DNA from 2 places in the Eubacterium sp. 1001713B170207_170306_E7 genome. Region 1 is predicted to be linked to the other one. Evidence: riboswitches for the same ligand, from Rfam matches in the RefSeq annotation. Region 1 holds a riboswitch; the other holds the start of a gene.

Region 1 (7,255 bases):
CCGCAGCCCGCGTATCCGGCTGGGCAAACACAGCCGAAATCACCGCGACGCCGTCGACATTTGAGCCGGAAAGCGCCAACAGGTTTTCCTCGCTGATACCACCGATGGCCACCACTGGAATTTCCACACGGTCACAAATGCTTTTGAGCGTCTCAAAAGAAACCGCCTTCGCGTCAGTCTTTGTAGACGTTGAAAAAACCGCACCCACACCAAGGTAATCCGCGCCGTCTTTTTCTGCCGCCAAAGCCTGCTCCAGCGTCTGGGCGGACACGCCTAAAATCTTATCTGGGCCGATTTTCTTCCGGGTCTCGGCCACAGCACCATCGCTCTGACCAATGTGGACGCCATCTGCGTCCACCTCCAAAGCGATCTCCACATCATCATTGATCACATAGGGAATGCCCGCTGCCTCTGCCAACGCCTTCAGGCTCCGGGCTTCACTGACAAAATCCTGGCGCGCCATATCCTTTTCCCTGATCTGAAGAAAGGTCGCGCCGCCCTCTATCGCGGCCTGAACCTCTTCCTTAAGGGTACTTTCACCAAGCCACGAACGGTCCGTGACGATATAGAGCAGCATATCTTCTTTTTTTACATTGTTTTTCATAATTCTCCTAATTTGACAATCAAATCTTAGCTTTCACTTTTCCTGTTTGTTTTATACCCGATTGAGATATTTTATAACATTATTTTAGCTTTTTCACCTTACGGAATCAAGGTAATTTTTGCATAGGTTTCGATGGTATTGCCTGTCATGGTGCTCACATTATCCATGATAAAAGTTCTCAGGCTTCCTGTCCCCAGCTGATTATTCGTAACCTGACGTGAAGCCAGCTCGCCCGCAATCCCCATACTGGCCACAGCGCATACCACCGCTTCCAAAACACTGTCTGGGTTGGCTGCCGCATAGGCTGCGGTCATGGCGCTGAGCATACAGCCCGTACCGGTGATCCTGGACATATCCCGGTGTCCGTTTTTTACCACATAAGCTTTTTCCGAATCCGTGATAAGATCCATAGCGCCGGTAATGGCAATGACCGCGCCGGTTCTTTCCGACAGCTCTTTGGCCAGAGCAACGGTCGCGTCCAGGGTTTCATCGGTCACTGTGTCTTTCACATCCGCATCCACGCCCCTTGTTGTGCCGGCTCCGGCATAGACCGTTTTAATTTCCGAGATATTGCCACGGATAACGGAAAAATTCACTTCCTTGAGTAGGCGGTGTGTGGTTTCAGTTCTCAGCTTGGACGCGCCGGCCCCCACGGGGTCCAGTACCACAGGATGTCCCAGCGCATTGGCCTTTTTCCCCGCCGCAATCATGGATTCAACTGTCCGGCTGTTCAGCGTGCCAATATTGATCACTAAAGCGCTGCAAATTGTGGTGATTTCCTCCACCTCTTCTATGTCATCTGCCATGATCGGGGACGAACCCATGGCCAAAAGAATATTCGCACAGTCGTTGACCGTGACATAATTGGTAATATTGTGGACCAGCTGAGGGTTTTTTCGGGTGTTTTCAAAAATATCAACAAAATTTTCGTTTAATCGGATCATCTTTTCTCCTTTAAAATTAAAACGCAGATGCCGGCTGGCCTTTCAAGCCGCGCCAGTCACCTGCGTACGCTGTTTATTTACCGGAAGGGCACTCCTGCGCATCTTCCATAATATCCACATGCTCACCGTTTAAGACCTTGTTCATATTTCTCACTGAGCACATTTTGCCGCACATGGTACAGGTATCCTGATTTTCGGGTGTCGACTCTGCGCGGTAACGCCTTGCCTTTTCGGGGTCAATGGCCAAGTCAAACATCTTATCCCAGTTAAGCTCACGTCTGGCAACTCCCATCTGGTAATCCCAATCCGCGGCTCCCGGCAGTCCTTTGGCGATATCGGCCGCATGGGCCGCAATTTTTGAAGCGATGATGCCTTCCTTAACGTCATCGACATCCGGCAGTCTTAAATGCTCGGCAGGCGTAACATAGCACAGGAAAGAAGCTCCATAGGTTGCTGCAATGGCCCCGCCAATGGCTGAGGTAATGTGGTCGTAACCCGGCGCGATGTCTGTCACCAGAGGTCCCAGCACATAGAAGGGCGCGCCCTTGCAGATGGTCTGCTGGATTTCCATATTGGCCTGAATCTGGTTGAGGGGCATATGGCCTGGTCCCTCAACAATGATCTGGACATTTTTATCCCAGGCGCGCTGTGTCAGTTCTCCAAGGGTTACCAGCTCCGAAATCTGTGAAATATCTCCGGCGTCCGCAATACAGCCCGGACGGCAGGCATCGCCAAGACTGATGGTGACATCGTGTTCCTGGCAGATTTCCAGGATTTCATCATAAAACTCAAAGAATGGGTTTTCATTGCCGGTCATTTCCATCCAGGCAAAAATTAACGATCCCCCGCGGGATACAATGTTCATCAGACGGCCGTTGTTCTTAAAGCGGTCGGCTGTCGAACGGTTGATTCCACAATGCAGCGTCAGAAAATCAACGCCATCCTCTGCGTGCATGCGCACAATGTCAATCCATTCCTGGGACGTAATTTCCTGAAGTGGCTTATTGTAATAAACCACGGCGTCGTAGATCGGCACGGTACCAAGCATGGCCGGACAGCTTTCGGTCAGCCTGCGTCTGAACTTACGCGTATCGCCGAAGGAGCTCAGGTCCATGATGGCCTCTGCGCCCATGTCAACCGCGCTTTTTACCTTTTCCATTTCCACATCCAGATTCAGGCAGTCTCTGGAGGTTCCAAGATTGACATTGATCTTTGTTTTCAACGCGCTGCCGACCCCATAGGGGGTTAAGCAGCGGTGATTTTTATTGGCAGGTATGGCGACCTGTCCCTTTGCCACCAGGCCCATTAAAGTATCTAAGGGCATGTTTTCATATTCCGCGACACGCTTCATCGCTTCGGTTTCAATGCCTCGGCGCGCGGCATCCATTTGAGTTGTGTACAGCTCCATATTTTCTCCTTAACTTTTTCAGTTTTTCAACAAAAAAAGCGCACCCACGGGTACGCTGCTTAGCTCAACTTGTCCTCCCTACGGCGGCGTTACACCGCATCAGGTAAAACGGGTTTAGGATTTAATCCAATCTCAGCAAAAGCTCCCCGGGCATCAACTCATTTGTCTTTCTTATTCTATCCTATGTGCTGAGAAATAACAAGGGGTTTCTTCATATTTACCAAAACATTTCAACGAGGCCTAAGACCACCAGCAAAACACCGGAAACAACGGGCGCGTAATCCCCCAAAAGCGGTCCTACCACACGCCCTCCAAGGCGGGCGCCCGACCATAAGGCGGCAAGACTGATCACAAAGGTACACACTGCCGTTAAGCGGATGCTGACACCGGTAATGCTGGCCGCTATTCCTGTGCCCAGATTGTTAAAAGTCAGCCCAAGTGCAACCACTACAATTTCGCGGTACTGGATATGGGCTTTATCGTGAACCGACGCATCCATTTTTTCTGCCATCTCATTGGTGCTTTTCATGGCATAGGTGCCTGATTTTTTCTCTTTTAAGAGCTTGACACACCCCTGTATGACAAAATAAAAGCCCAGCAGCATAATAATCCCGGCGCCCAGATAATTGCCCATCCGTTCTGGGATATAGCCCGACAGCCACCGGCCAAACAGCATGGCGATGACAGTCCCTGTCGTGGTGATCACCGCCACGATCAGGTTGGAGAGGGCGTCGAGATGAATTTTTTTTATGCCAAAAGCCAGGCCCACAACAATATTGTCAAGGTTGGAGGAAAGGCTGAATAATAAAGCGGATACCATTAAAACAAGCATTTTATCATGCTCCCTGTTTAGTTTTATACGTTCTTTTTATATTATACCTTTTCAGCCCTGTGAATTATCGTTGTCCTCTGGTAAATTTTATCAAAAAACAAAGATACCTGGTACCCCCTTGTACCAGGTATCTAACTCCCCTTCATTTTCCCCATTAAGAAAACGTTCATTCAGATATCATTTCCGAAGATGGTATCCCCCTTGATCCCACCTTATATCCTGCGTTTCAAAAACGTTTTCATTAACTGTCAATAATGATAACATTTCCCTCCATAATTGTCAAGTTATTTTATTAACAAGTTGGCTGTAAAAGCCCCAGAGTCCCACAGAATACAAAAGGAGACGCCGCTTTTCACGACGTCTCTTCTGCTTACTCCTTGGGGCCAGACCCCGAAATATTCAAACTTTCGGAATCCTCCGCTTCCATATTCTCTCTCGACTGTTTCTTCTTGAGCTTTGGCATAAAGCGTTTGACAAAGGTCCCTTTTCCACGGCCTTTGATATAAAACAGGCCAAAAATTGAAAAGACCACCGCGCCGATAAAATTAACAAACAGGTCGGACATGGTATCGATGAGCCCAATGTCAATATAGCCGCCGTAATTCCAGGTCTGTCCGTTAACAACGATGCTCTCAATGGGAATGGTGACCGCGACATTTTTCCCCTCTGGATTAAAGATCACCGAGCTGATGCTCTGGATAATGGTGTCCTTCTGCATATCCGTTTGGAAAAACCAATCGGCGGCAAACTCAAAAAATTCCCAGAGCACGCCGATCGTCATTGAAAAACAAAACGCAAAGACCGCCACAAAAACCGGTGACAGGCTCATACTGAAATTTTCATTTTGATTTAAAATATCAATCAGCGAAAACCCAATCGCTGCCATTAGAAAACCGTTTATGGTGTGCAGCATGGCGTCCCAATGGTCAAAAATCAAATAATATTCCTGAATCTCACCTAAAATTTCTGCTGAAAAGATAAATAATATGATGATAATTTCAAGGGTTGTCGGCATTTCGATGTGGAGCTGCTTGTCCACAAAGCTGGGAATCATAAACAAAATCAATGTCAGAACACACAGAAAAACATTGTTCCAGTTTTGATTCCAGATCTGGGCAATCATCACCGCAACGACTAAAACACGCAGCAATATGTATAAAAAAACCTTACCGCGGCTCTTCTTTGCCGGTTCGCCTTTATTTTTTTTCTTCTTTTCCTTTTTCAAAAACTGGCTCCTTTCTAAAAATTTTCATCGCTTTTCTGAACCATTATAACACAGACACGGGAAAATCGTTTTTTATTTAAGAAATTTGGGTAACTGTAATAATAGCTTATGTAAAATTAAGGAGTCGCTACAATGAAAAATAACTTTTTTAAAACAAATCTCACTCTGATTCTCTCCCTCCTGCTGTTGTCTGGTTTCAGCCCAATTCTGGCCGAAACGCCAGCCGGCGATCCCGCGCTCAATGAAGGGGCTGTGGGCAGTCCCCTGACCCTGACCTCCAGCGTCCCGCAGGACGGCGCCACCGATGTACAGCCCTTTACAGAAATTTCTGTATCCTTTAACCAGAATGTGGTCAACACTGCGGTAAAAGCCGCCAATGAAAAGGCCGTGACCCTCTGGAGTGAGGGCAGGCAGATTGACGCGGACATTGTTCTGTCCGATGATCTCATCGACCCTGAGGACTGGGGAACAATCCGTATTAACCCGAAGGATACCCTGAAGAGCAATCAGGAATACATTATAAAGGTGGATACCCATTTAACCTCCACCACCGGACAGCACCTCCAGGATCCTGTCGAGGTCCATTTTACCACCGTAAAATCAGCGGCCTCCATCACCGGAACTTCCATTGCTGCCGTTGCCGCGATTGTCATTATCGCCGCGGTTATTATCGGCATTCTTTACAAAAGACATAACCGCTAATTCAAAAGGACGCACCCATTGCCGGATGCGTCCTTTTCTTTATGCCTGCTTTTTTGCCGCCTCCACAAAGGCTTTAAACAAATCCCGTTCATAGGCGCGCTTTGGCCACAGAAACTCAGGATGCCACTGAATTGCCAGACCATAGGTCATGTCTGGTATCTCGACAGCCTCTACCAGGCCGTCCTTGGCGCGCGCGGTTGCCTCCAGCTGTGGGGAAAGCTCCGCAATCCCCTGATGATGCATGCTGTTGACACGAATTGTCCGCTCTCCGATAATTTCAAACAGCTTGCTGCCTTCCTGAATTTCGATATCGTGTACCGGGAAGATAAACTCTGTTTTCTGAGAATGCTGTACAGGGCTGGTTTCTTTTCTCTGCGCGATCAGATCCTGATAAAGGGTGCCGCCCAAAGCCACATTAAAAAACTGAAGCCCTCTGCAAACACCGAAAAGGGCTTTGTCCTGTTTCCGGACTTCATCTAGCAGGATCGCTTCCATATAGTCCCGTTCCGGTGAAACCTCATTGCAGTACTCTGTCATTTCCTGGTTGTAAAGAGCCGGATCCACATCCTGACCGCCGGTAAATAAAAATCCGTCAAACCCATCCACAAGCGCGCGGATGTCCGCTTCGTCCTTTAAAAGCGGCAGGACAAAGGGCATGCCTCCCACCTCCAGAATACCGTCCAAGTATCCCGGAAAAATCCAGATGCTGTTCCATTTGCTTGCCTGTTTTGTATCATAAAGGGGCAATACCCCTATTTTAGGTTTTTTTTCCATTCTGTTTTCCTCCAACAAAATATAAAAAAAGTATTTCCTCAAGCTTTCGCCATTGAAATACTTTAAAATAATATTACCCCAAAATCTTTAAAATAACAAGCACTTTCTTTACTGGAGCTGCTCTTGTCAGTCAATTCCAAATGCGGCCATGCGCTTGTCCAGCTCAGCAAGGGCGTCTTCATCCAAATCGTAACGGTCTAACAGATTCAAGAGGTCTTCGCATTTTTCACGGATGGCATCTGCGGTGGCTTCATCGCCTTCCTCCTTAAAAACCTCACCGTCCTCTTTTAAAAGATCGACAAGCGTCAATACCTTTTTAGGCTCGATCTCTCCAAAATTTCCCAACAGATCAAAGACGGTTTCCGACGGCAGGCTGAGAATCATATCAAGCGACATGCCCAGAAGGCTTTGATACTGGTCATTGGCCAGGGTATGACATTCCGCATATTCTTTTTTTGACCGTTTAAAAATTATCTCACTGACCGCCCGGCACATCGCCCCGATCATCTCCATTAAATAGTCATTTTTCAGCATCGCTTTCTCCTGTCTGTTCTCACCTAAAAAAAGCCCGGCGAACCGGGGCTTTCTTTATTCGGCTGTTGTATCCTCTACTACCTGAACTTCACCGCTTTCCATGTCCACGGTTATACTGACAAACTGCGTTTCATTCTTTTCGTCACCCGCTGTCAGAATCTCATCGGCATTCACATCGTCCATTGTCCAGGTAATTTTAAAAGTATTTCCTATCGTCTCAGAACTGGAGGTC
Region 2 (7,255 bases), 880 kb from region 1:
AGCGCTGGCAAATACCACCACTGAAAAAGCAACTGCCCTGCTTTACCGTAAGGTATGCCAGATGGATGTCGGCGATATAATCGCTGATGCGGCCATGGAAGAAATCAAAAACAATTCGCTTTTTTCAGCTTTTTCTTTTATGGTCAGTGACAATACCATGATTGGTATCCGTGAAAAGCTCAAGGAGACAATCAACAATATGGTCTTTGAACGCGGCGAGGAAATAATCGGTAATCTGGTAAACCGCGAAAGCCATGAAATACTGGATTACAGTCTGGCTGAGCTCTATGAACGCTTTGGCTCAAGTGTGCCAAAAGTAAAGGAAAGTCTGCTTAAAGCCTATCATAATATGGTTGAAAATAACCTGTCCAAGGCGCTCGCCGCTCTGGATATTCCCCAGCTGGTAGAAGATCAGATCAATGGCTTCGATGTTCTGGAGATGGAAAAAATCATTCTGAGCATCATGAAAAAAGAACTAAACGCCATTATATGGCTCGGCGGTCTGTTGGGTATGATTATGGGCTTAATTATGAATTTCTTCTAAAAGCAATAAAAACGATTCTGAAAATGGTCAGAATCGTTTTTTATTGCTTTATTTTTTCTCAAAAGGGTATTTTAAAAGAAAAACCTTAAGGAGTGATCTCAATTATAAAAGCCATCAAAAATTTCTTTAAAGCATTGCCGAAAGCCTTACCCGCCATCGTTTTCGGTTTGTTACTTATGGGGTCTGTTATTCTGCTCTTCGGCCGGAGCAACGCGGTTATCGCTCTTGTTTTTCTTTTATACACCCAGACAATGGTTAAAAACTGCCTGTCCATTGTTAATATGCTGCTTGACGCCCTGTGGCTGGTTGGTTACGCCATTTTAGGAACTCTGGTTTCTATGCATTTTGCCACATTGATTATTTTTGGTTTTATACTGATTTTTTTCCTGATCTATGCCGATGCCAATGAGTTTCTAAAAACAAATTACTATATTCCCGGCATGGCCTTTATCCTTATGCAGATCAGCCCGGGAACACTGGCAGCACTTCCGATTCGTATTCTGGCCCTTCTTTACTGCCTGGCTGTCTGTACCGGAATAACGCTTCTGCTGCAAAAACGGCAAAAAACACCAGCCGTTGATCCTCTTATACAGGAAGCGCTCGCCTGCGCAGGAACTGGATTTAAATTATTGGGCCAAAAAATCAAAAAGGAAGATGAAGCAATCGATAAAAAGCTGGACGCCCTTTCCCAGAAGCTGAGCAGCAATATTTATCCCGCTGTTTTCAGACAAATGGGGTTGATGAACGGCAGACAGAAATATACTTATGGTTTAATGCTCTGCCTCGAACAACTGGGACAAGTACTCCAGGCTATCGGCGCAGCTTCACAAGAGCTTCCCACCAGTGATCAGGCTCAATTCTCTGTTTTGGGGGATCGAATGGAAAAAGCAGAAGATCCCCAATTATTAGCAGCTGATCTGCAGGCATTTCTAAAAAGGCCATCCCTAACCGAAAATCGCCTGAATCGGGAGCTTCTGTTGATTCTTGAGACACTTCGGGACCGTCTGCTGGATGACAGTCACCGCACAGATCTTAACACTTCCATTAAAGAGGGGCTTCGTTACAAGTCCTTCAGCCTGCGCCGCCGGTTCAGTCTCGATTTTTTTCAGATGCGTTTCGCACTGCAGACCGCTGTGATTGTCACTGCCTGTACTGCTGTCGCACACTATATTCCGTATTGGTTCAATATTCCGCTCAATGAGTGGCATGGCTACTGGATACCGCTTATGGGGTATTTATCTGCCAGTATCTATATCCGCGACACACTGAGAAAAGCAGCCTTTAAGGTTACAGGCACCATTCTGGGAATGATTTTCTTTGTTCTTGTTACACAGTATATCCCAGCGTCCATCCGCCTGCCGCTTACCGTCGCTATTGGTCTGGTTTTTATGCTGACCATAAAAAGCTCGATTGTCAGTACCATGATCAGTACACAAATGACCTCCGTTATGTTTTTGCCACAACTGGGCGTCATGGACCTGGTATTATTCCGGGTTTTCTGTGTTATTGGAGGTGTCTCCATCGCAGTACTTGGAGGAATCTTTATCTTCAGAACACGCAAACAGGACGTCTTTCGATATGAGCTCACCAGCCTTTTTAAATCGGATTTGTTTATTCTCTATAATCTGTGGAATCTTGCAGAAAAGCAGGAAGCCGGTCCTTTGCTTTATGAGAACCTTCTGAACCTCCACCTGGTCGGCGGACAGCTGGAAAGTTTATCAGGGCAGCAGAAGCTTGTTCCAGCAAAGGTCTTTGAAAAAATAATGAATAAAAACCGGCACTTTTTGGCAGTGGCTGTTCATCTAAGCATGTACTTGAGTGTAAAGGGAATCTCTCCAAAGCAATGGCAGCACGTAAAAGATGAAATTCATGAAGCTGGCGAAACGCTTCAAAAAACTTTTGATACAACCAAGAACAACACAGAAAAAAGCAGTCAGGGTTGAATCCTTTCTCAAAAACAGCTATAATAAAACGGAATCAAACATGGGGAGCTTGCTGCAGCGGGCTGAGAGGAGGCTATGTCGCTTCGACCCACAACCTGATTTGGATAATGCCAACGCAGGGACAGTATCGCATTTTGGGGGTATGCCGCCGCGTGGGCCTATCCCATTTTTGTTTATCTGGAGGCTTCTAACATGGAAAAAAATCATGTGCGGAAATTGACAATGGCAGGGATTCTTATCGCAGTAGGTGTCGTCTGCTCTCCCTTTAGTATTCCTCTTGGAGCGGCACGGTGTTTTCCTGTTCAGCATATGGTTAATATTCTCTCCGCGGTGTTCCTTGGTCCCTTTTATGGTGTTTCAATGGCTTTTATTACGAGTCTTATACGAGTGATGCTTGGAACCGGCAGTCTGCTGGCATTTCCCGGCAGCATGTGTGGTGCTTTGATTTGCGGACTGGTTTTTCGTTACACTAAAAAGCTGACACTAACTTATCTGGGTGAGCTTTTTGGAACCAGTATCCTTGGCGCCCTCGCAGCGTACCCGGTTGCGACAATGGTCATGGGAAAAGAGGCGGCTTTATTCGCTTATGTCGTCCCCTTCTTTATCAGCTGTATCGGCGGCGTGGTCTTGGGCGCTGTTTTAGTGACGGCTGTTCAGAAGACCGGTGTTATGAAGCATCTTTTAGATAATAAAACAGACATCACATTGCGGTGAAACCCGTCATTTCGCTGCACACGCTGTTATTGCAGAACTTTATACCTGTTGCCGGGACCTGTAAAGGTCTCTTTTTTTATACACTCACCTCTTTTTCCTTGAGCGCTTCAAAAGTTTCCAGGCTTAGAACATGCTCCAAACGGCAGGCATCCCGCTCAGCTGTCTTGGCCGATATGCCAAGAAAATAAACCAGGAAGTCGCGAATACGTAAATACCTTTCGTAAATATTCAAAGCTTCTTTAAGCCCCATTTCCGTTAAACAGACATTGTTGTTTTCCACTCTCACCAGTTTATTCGCTTCTAAAAGCTTAACCATATAGCTGACGCTGGCTTTTGTAAAGCCAAGAAAATCTGCAATATCCGTTTTTCTTACCTTGTCGAGCCTTTGATGAAGAACCAGAATTGCCTTAAGATAATTCTCGCCCGCTGAATAATTTGTCATGGACATTCTCTCCTCATTACTATATTTGAGTGAATTCATTCACTTATAGAATAACCCAGCTTCTTTTTATTGTCAAGAAAAAAATGAATGCATTCACTCGTCAAAAAAACAAAAAACCACTCAGTTTTTACCAAGTGGTTCCTCAAGATTTTTTATTCTCTTTTATTCCAAGCTAAGAGGCGTTCAGGATCATCTATTTTCAAAAGATCGACCAGCATTTTTCGAATAAAAATAACGAAGTGATGAATATAATCTTCAATATTTTCAGCCGGAATCTCTTCATGAAAGGTATGCAGCATGCCAAAAACAATAAATCTTGTAGTGGTCTCTAGGTTCTCACAGTGAAACTCACCCTCCTGAATTCCCTGTTCCATAACCGGAATCAGATTTTCGACCATTTTGGCTGCAACCTTGTCAATTCGGCTGGTTCTTATCTCAGTCGTTTCGTGATAATTAGCCTCAAATTCTTTATGCCTCAGCGTATAATCAAAAAGATCCTTGATAAAGTAATTGAGTTTATCAACCGCAGACATACCGGGTTCCATTGGTATCTGGGTCTGCTGGAGGGATTCGCTGGCATAAAGCTCGCAGGCGGCCTCAAAAATCTCTGTTTTGGATTTAAAATAACGGTAGCATAATCCTACAGACACATTCATCTGCGCAGCGATATCCTGAATGGTTGTGTTCTCAAAACCTTTTTTAGAGAACAGCAAAAAGGCCGTTCGGATAATTTCCTGCCGCCGCTCCATTGGTTTTTTGGATATACGTGGCCGTGTCGGGCTGTTTGGCGCGTTTCCTCTATGATTATGCGTATGGTTTCGACGTTGTGACATAATAAGCCTCCGGTAATATCAGTGAATAAATTCATTATTGCCGACTTGCACGACTTTGTCAAGATTTTTGACTGCCGCTATTTTATCTTATCGATCAGGTTAAATAAAGATCGTATTTCTCTTATTTGTGGTATAATGCTCTCATTGCAGCTGTATTTTCGATCTTTGGCCTGTTTTATAATAAAGGGCGTGGAAAAGGCGCCTTTGTTTTCCTTTGACTGCAAATCTATTTGGTTTTTTCCACTTTCTGTTTATTCAGTTTTATTGATATGCCTCTGTTTTCTGCCATGGTCTGAAAGAGCTGTACTGCCTGCCGGGCTTTTTCCTTGAGCGCTCCCTCTGGATTAATTTCATCTTTTATTTGCGTCAGCACAAGCTTTATGTCCTCAAGCTCTAAAAGATTCACAGCAGGACAGAAAAAGGTTTTCCGTCTGCCGTCGTTATAATGCGTTAAAAGGCAGCTCAAAATTTCGATTTTTTCGTTCAGCATTGTCTTGTAGCTTTCCAGGCCTTCCTGCTCAGCCCTTTGAAAGTCCTTTAAGACATGACGATAGGTAATAAAGCTGTCATAAGGATTCAATGTCTCATATCGCTCGCAGGGATAGCTGCTGCATTGAAAGCAAAATTCAATATGATCATGCTCCTGGCTGCATCTTTTTACCGCACAGGAGTGATGACCTTTGCCGCCGCAGCCTGGGCAGCCGGCTCCCTCTACGTGGTACATCGGGCACAGCCCGCAGTTAAGACCGCACAGAGAAAACTGCGGATATACCCGTTCGTTTTTTTTCATTAAATTTTCTCCTTAGGCTTTTTCTCAGGCCGGCTCATATTCCAGCACCGTTTAAATTCTCAGCTGTTTCGGTGTCAACCCTGTATATTCTGGAAGAACCTCCCCAGGGATGGTAGCCGGTTCCGATGTATTCGTAGCCATAGCGTTCGTAAAAACCAACATGATCAGTACAGATATAAACATAAGAATAACCGGCCTTTCCAGCATCTTCACGCGCGCGTTCGAGCAGACGGGCGGCGTAAGCATTCCCTCTGTAGGATGCTTCAATATAAAGAGCGCACACCCAGGGCCATAGATCCATTCGGCTTACAAAATCGTTGGTAATCAAACCGGCTCCGCCGATAATCGTATCGCCGTCCAGCAGAAGATACCAACGTGGCAGTGGTGATTCTGTTGTAAGCCCATGGACAATACAATCCTCATATATCATTTTGTTAGCATCTGTTCCCCACCGATTTTGAAAAAAATCAATGGCGGCCTGTGTATAGATGGGCTCTTCCCTTAATGATATGACCTTCATGCCTCTACCTCCTGTTTATCAATTACCCCTATCTTAACATAGAAAAGGGCCCGGAACAAACACCCGTGCCTCTTATCTTCGTATTTTTTATCTGGATTCCTGCGGACCAGCGTGCTTGTGCTGGGACAATGGCATTACGTGTATATTGCTTCGCTGCTCGTTTTCTGCCCAGTAAATGTCATCCGCAACCTTTGCCTCAGGATTAAAGGTGACGCCTTCAAAAATATGCTTGATAAATTCTTTATAGCCCACACGGTCAATAAGATGCCCGCCATGAAGATACTCTGGTTTATAATCCAGCGCCCAGGCCGAAAACTTCTGCCAGTTGGCAAACATTCCCAAGACGACATCCTCGGTTACCCAGTTCATAAAAAGCTTTCCTGAGCGGGGACTCTGCTTGCCGGTACGGCCACCCAGGGTAACACGGTATAATTTTTGAGGATCTCTTGTCCAAGCGCTAGTAGGACAGATCAGTGTGCACTCTCCACATCCGACGCAGCAGCAGGCGTCTTTATCTATCTTCCCGTCTTTATTGAGCGTAAGCACACCGGTAGCGTGGCTCTGACAGGCATCTACGCAGGAGCCACAGCCTATACACCGGTCATAGTCATAGATCTGCTTATTAACACCCATAATGCCAAAATCATTAAAATTAGCTTTTACGCAGTCGTTGGGGCATCCCGCAACAGCGACCTTTATATGATAATGGGATGGAAAGATCAGCTTTTCAATTTTCTTTGCAAGCTCATAGGTATTGGCGTTTCCTTTTATACAGTGCGTGTTTCCAATACACGCCATAACATTACGCGCCCCAATGGTGGGGTAACCATAATTATCCGATTCCATTTCGCAATCACAGATTTTTATATCAACCTCTTCAATATAAGCCTGGATATAGCGATTGACCTCTGGAATATTGTCATATTTGACACCCGGGATATCCAGGGTCTGGCGGGTTCCCATATGAAAGGAGCCATTTCCCCAGCGCTCGCAGATTTCTGCCACTGCCTTAAGATGCTTCGCCTCGATAACCGCACCGGGCACGCGCATCTGCAGCATAAATTCGCCGGGTACCTTAGATTGCCTGAAACAGTTTGTCCGTACTTTTTTCACATCAATATCATGGTTCATCTTTGCCTCTCCTTTCACTAATCCACCAGGTACTTGGCCTGCGAATAATTGAATACCGGGCCATCCAGACAAACATAGACCTCGTCAATCCGGCAGTGCCCACATTTTCCTACTGCGCAGGACATACGGCGTTCGAAGGAAAGCCAGATTTTCTCATCCGGCACACTGTTTTTGACACACTCAATGCCTGTAAATTTCATCATTGGCGGCGGCCCTACAAGCACCACCGCATAATTGCCGTTAAATTCAGAAAAAGGCACCTGCGAGACAAACTCTGTCACAAAACCCTTATGCCAGCCATCTATTTTTTCGTTATCGAGGGTATAAAGGGTCGAAAA

What was found. Region 1 has a riboswitch for thiamine pyrophosphate ahead of thiC (phosphomethylpyrimidine synthase ThiC). Riboswitches for the same ligand answer to the same signal wherever they lie in the genome.
Region 2: it holds a riboswitch for thiamine pyrophosphate, as region 1 does, so the genes downstream of both, thiW (energy coupling factor transporter S component ThiW) here and thiC (phosphomethylpyrimidine synthase ThiC) in region 1, are expected to answer to the same signal.

What each region holds. Positions count from the first base shown of each region.
Region 1 is NZ_JADMVE010000001.1:40,394-47,648, reverse strand. Features, by position in the region: gene thiE (thiamine phosphate synthase) at 1-604, opposite strand, end outside; gene thiM (hydroxyethylthiazole kinase) at 703-1,548, opposite strand; gene thiC (phosphomethylpyrimidine synthase ThiC) at 1,622-2,956, opposite strand; TPP riboswitch at 3,015-3,115, opposite strand; gene I2B62_RS00230 (manganese efflux pump) at 3,174-3,788, opposite strand; gene I2B62_RS00225 (hypothetical protein) at 4,159-5,013, opposite strand; gene I2B62_RS00220 (Ig-like domain-containing protein) at 5,146-5,715, shown strand; gene I2B62_RS00215 (gamma-glutamyl-gamma-aminobutyrate hydrolase family protein) at 5,755-6,489, opposite strand; gene I2B62_RS00210 (DUF6483 family protein) at 6,616-7,023, opposite strand; gene I2B62_RS00205 (hypothetical protein) at 7,078-7,255, opposite strand, start outside.
Region 2 is NZ_JADMVE010000001.1:924,209-931,463, forward strand. Features, by position in the region: gene I2B62_RS04560 (DUF445 family protein) at 1-544, shown strand, start outside; gene I2B62_RS04565 (FUSC family protein) at 721-2,487, shown strand; TPP riboswitch at 2,519-2,627, shown strand; gene thiW (energy coupling factor transporter S component ThiW) at 2,680-3,201, shown strand; gene I2B62_RS04575 (metal-dependent transcriptional regulator) at 3,278-3,643, opposite strand; gene I2B62_RS04580 (TetR/AcrR family transcriptional regulator) at 3,796-4,476, opposite strand; gene I2B62_RS04585 (DUF3795 domain-containing protein) at 4,703-5,266, opposite strand; gene I2B62_RS04590 (GNAT family N-acetyltransferase) at 5,301-5,786, opposite strand; gene asrC (sulfite reductase subunit C) at 5,874-6,917, opposite strand; gene asrB (anaerobic sulfite reductase subunit AsrB) at 6,935-7,255, opposite strand, start outside.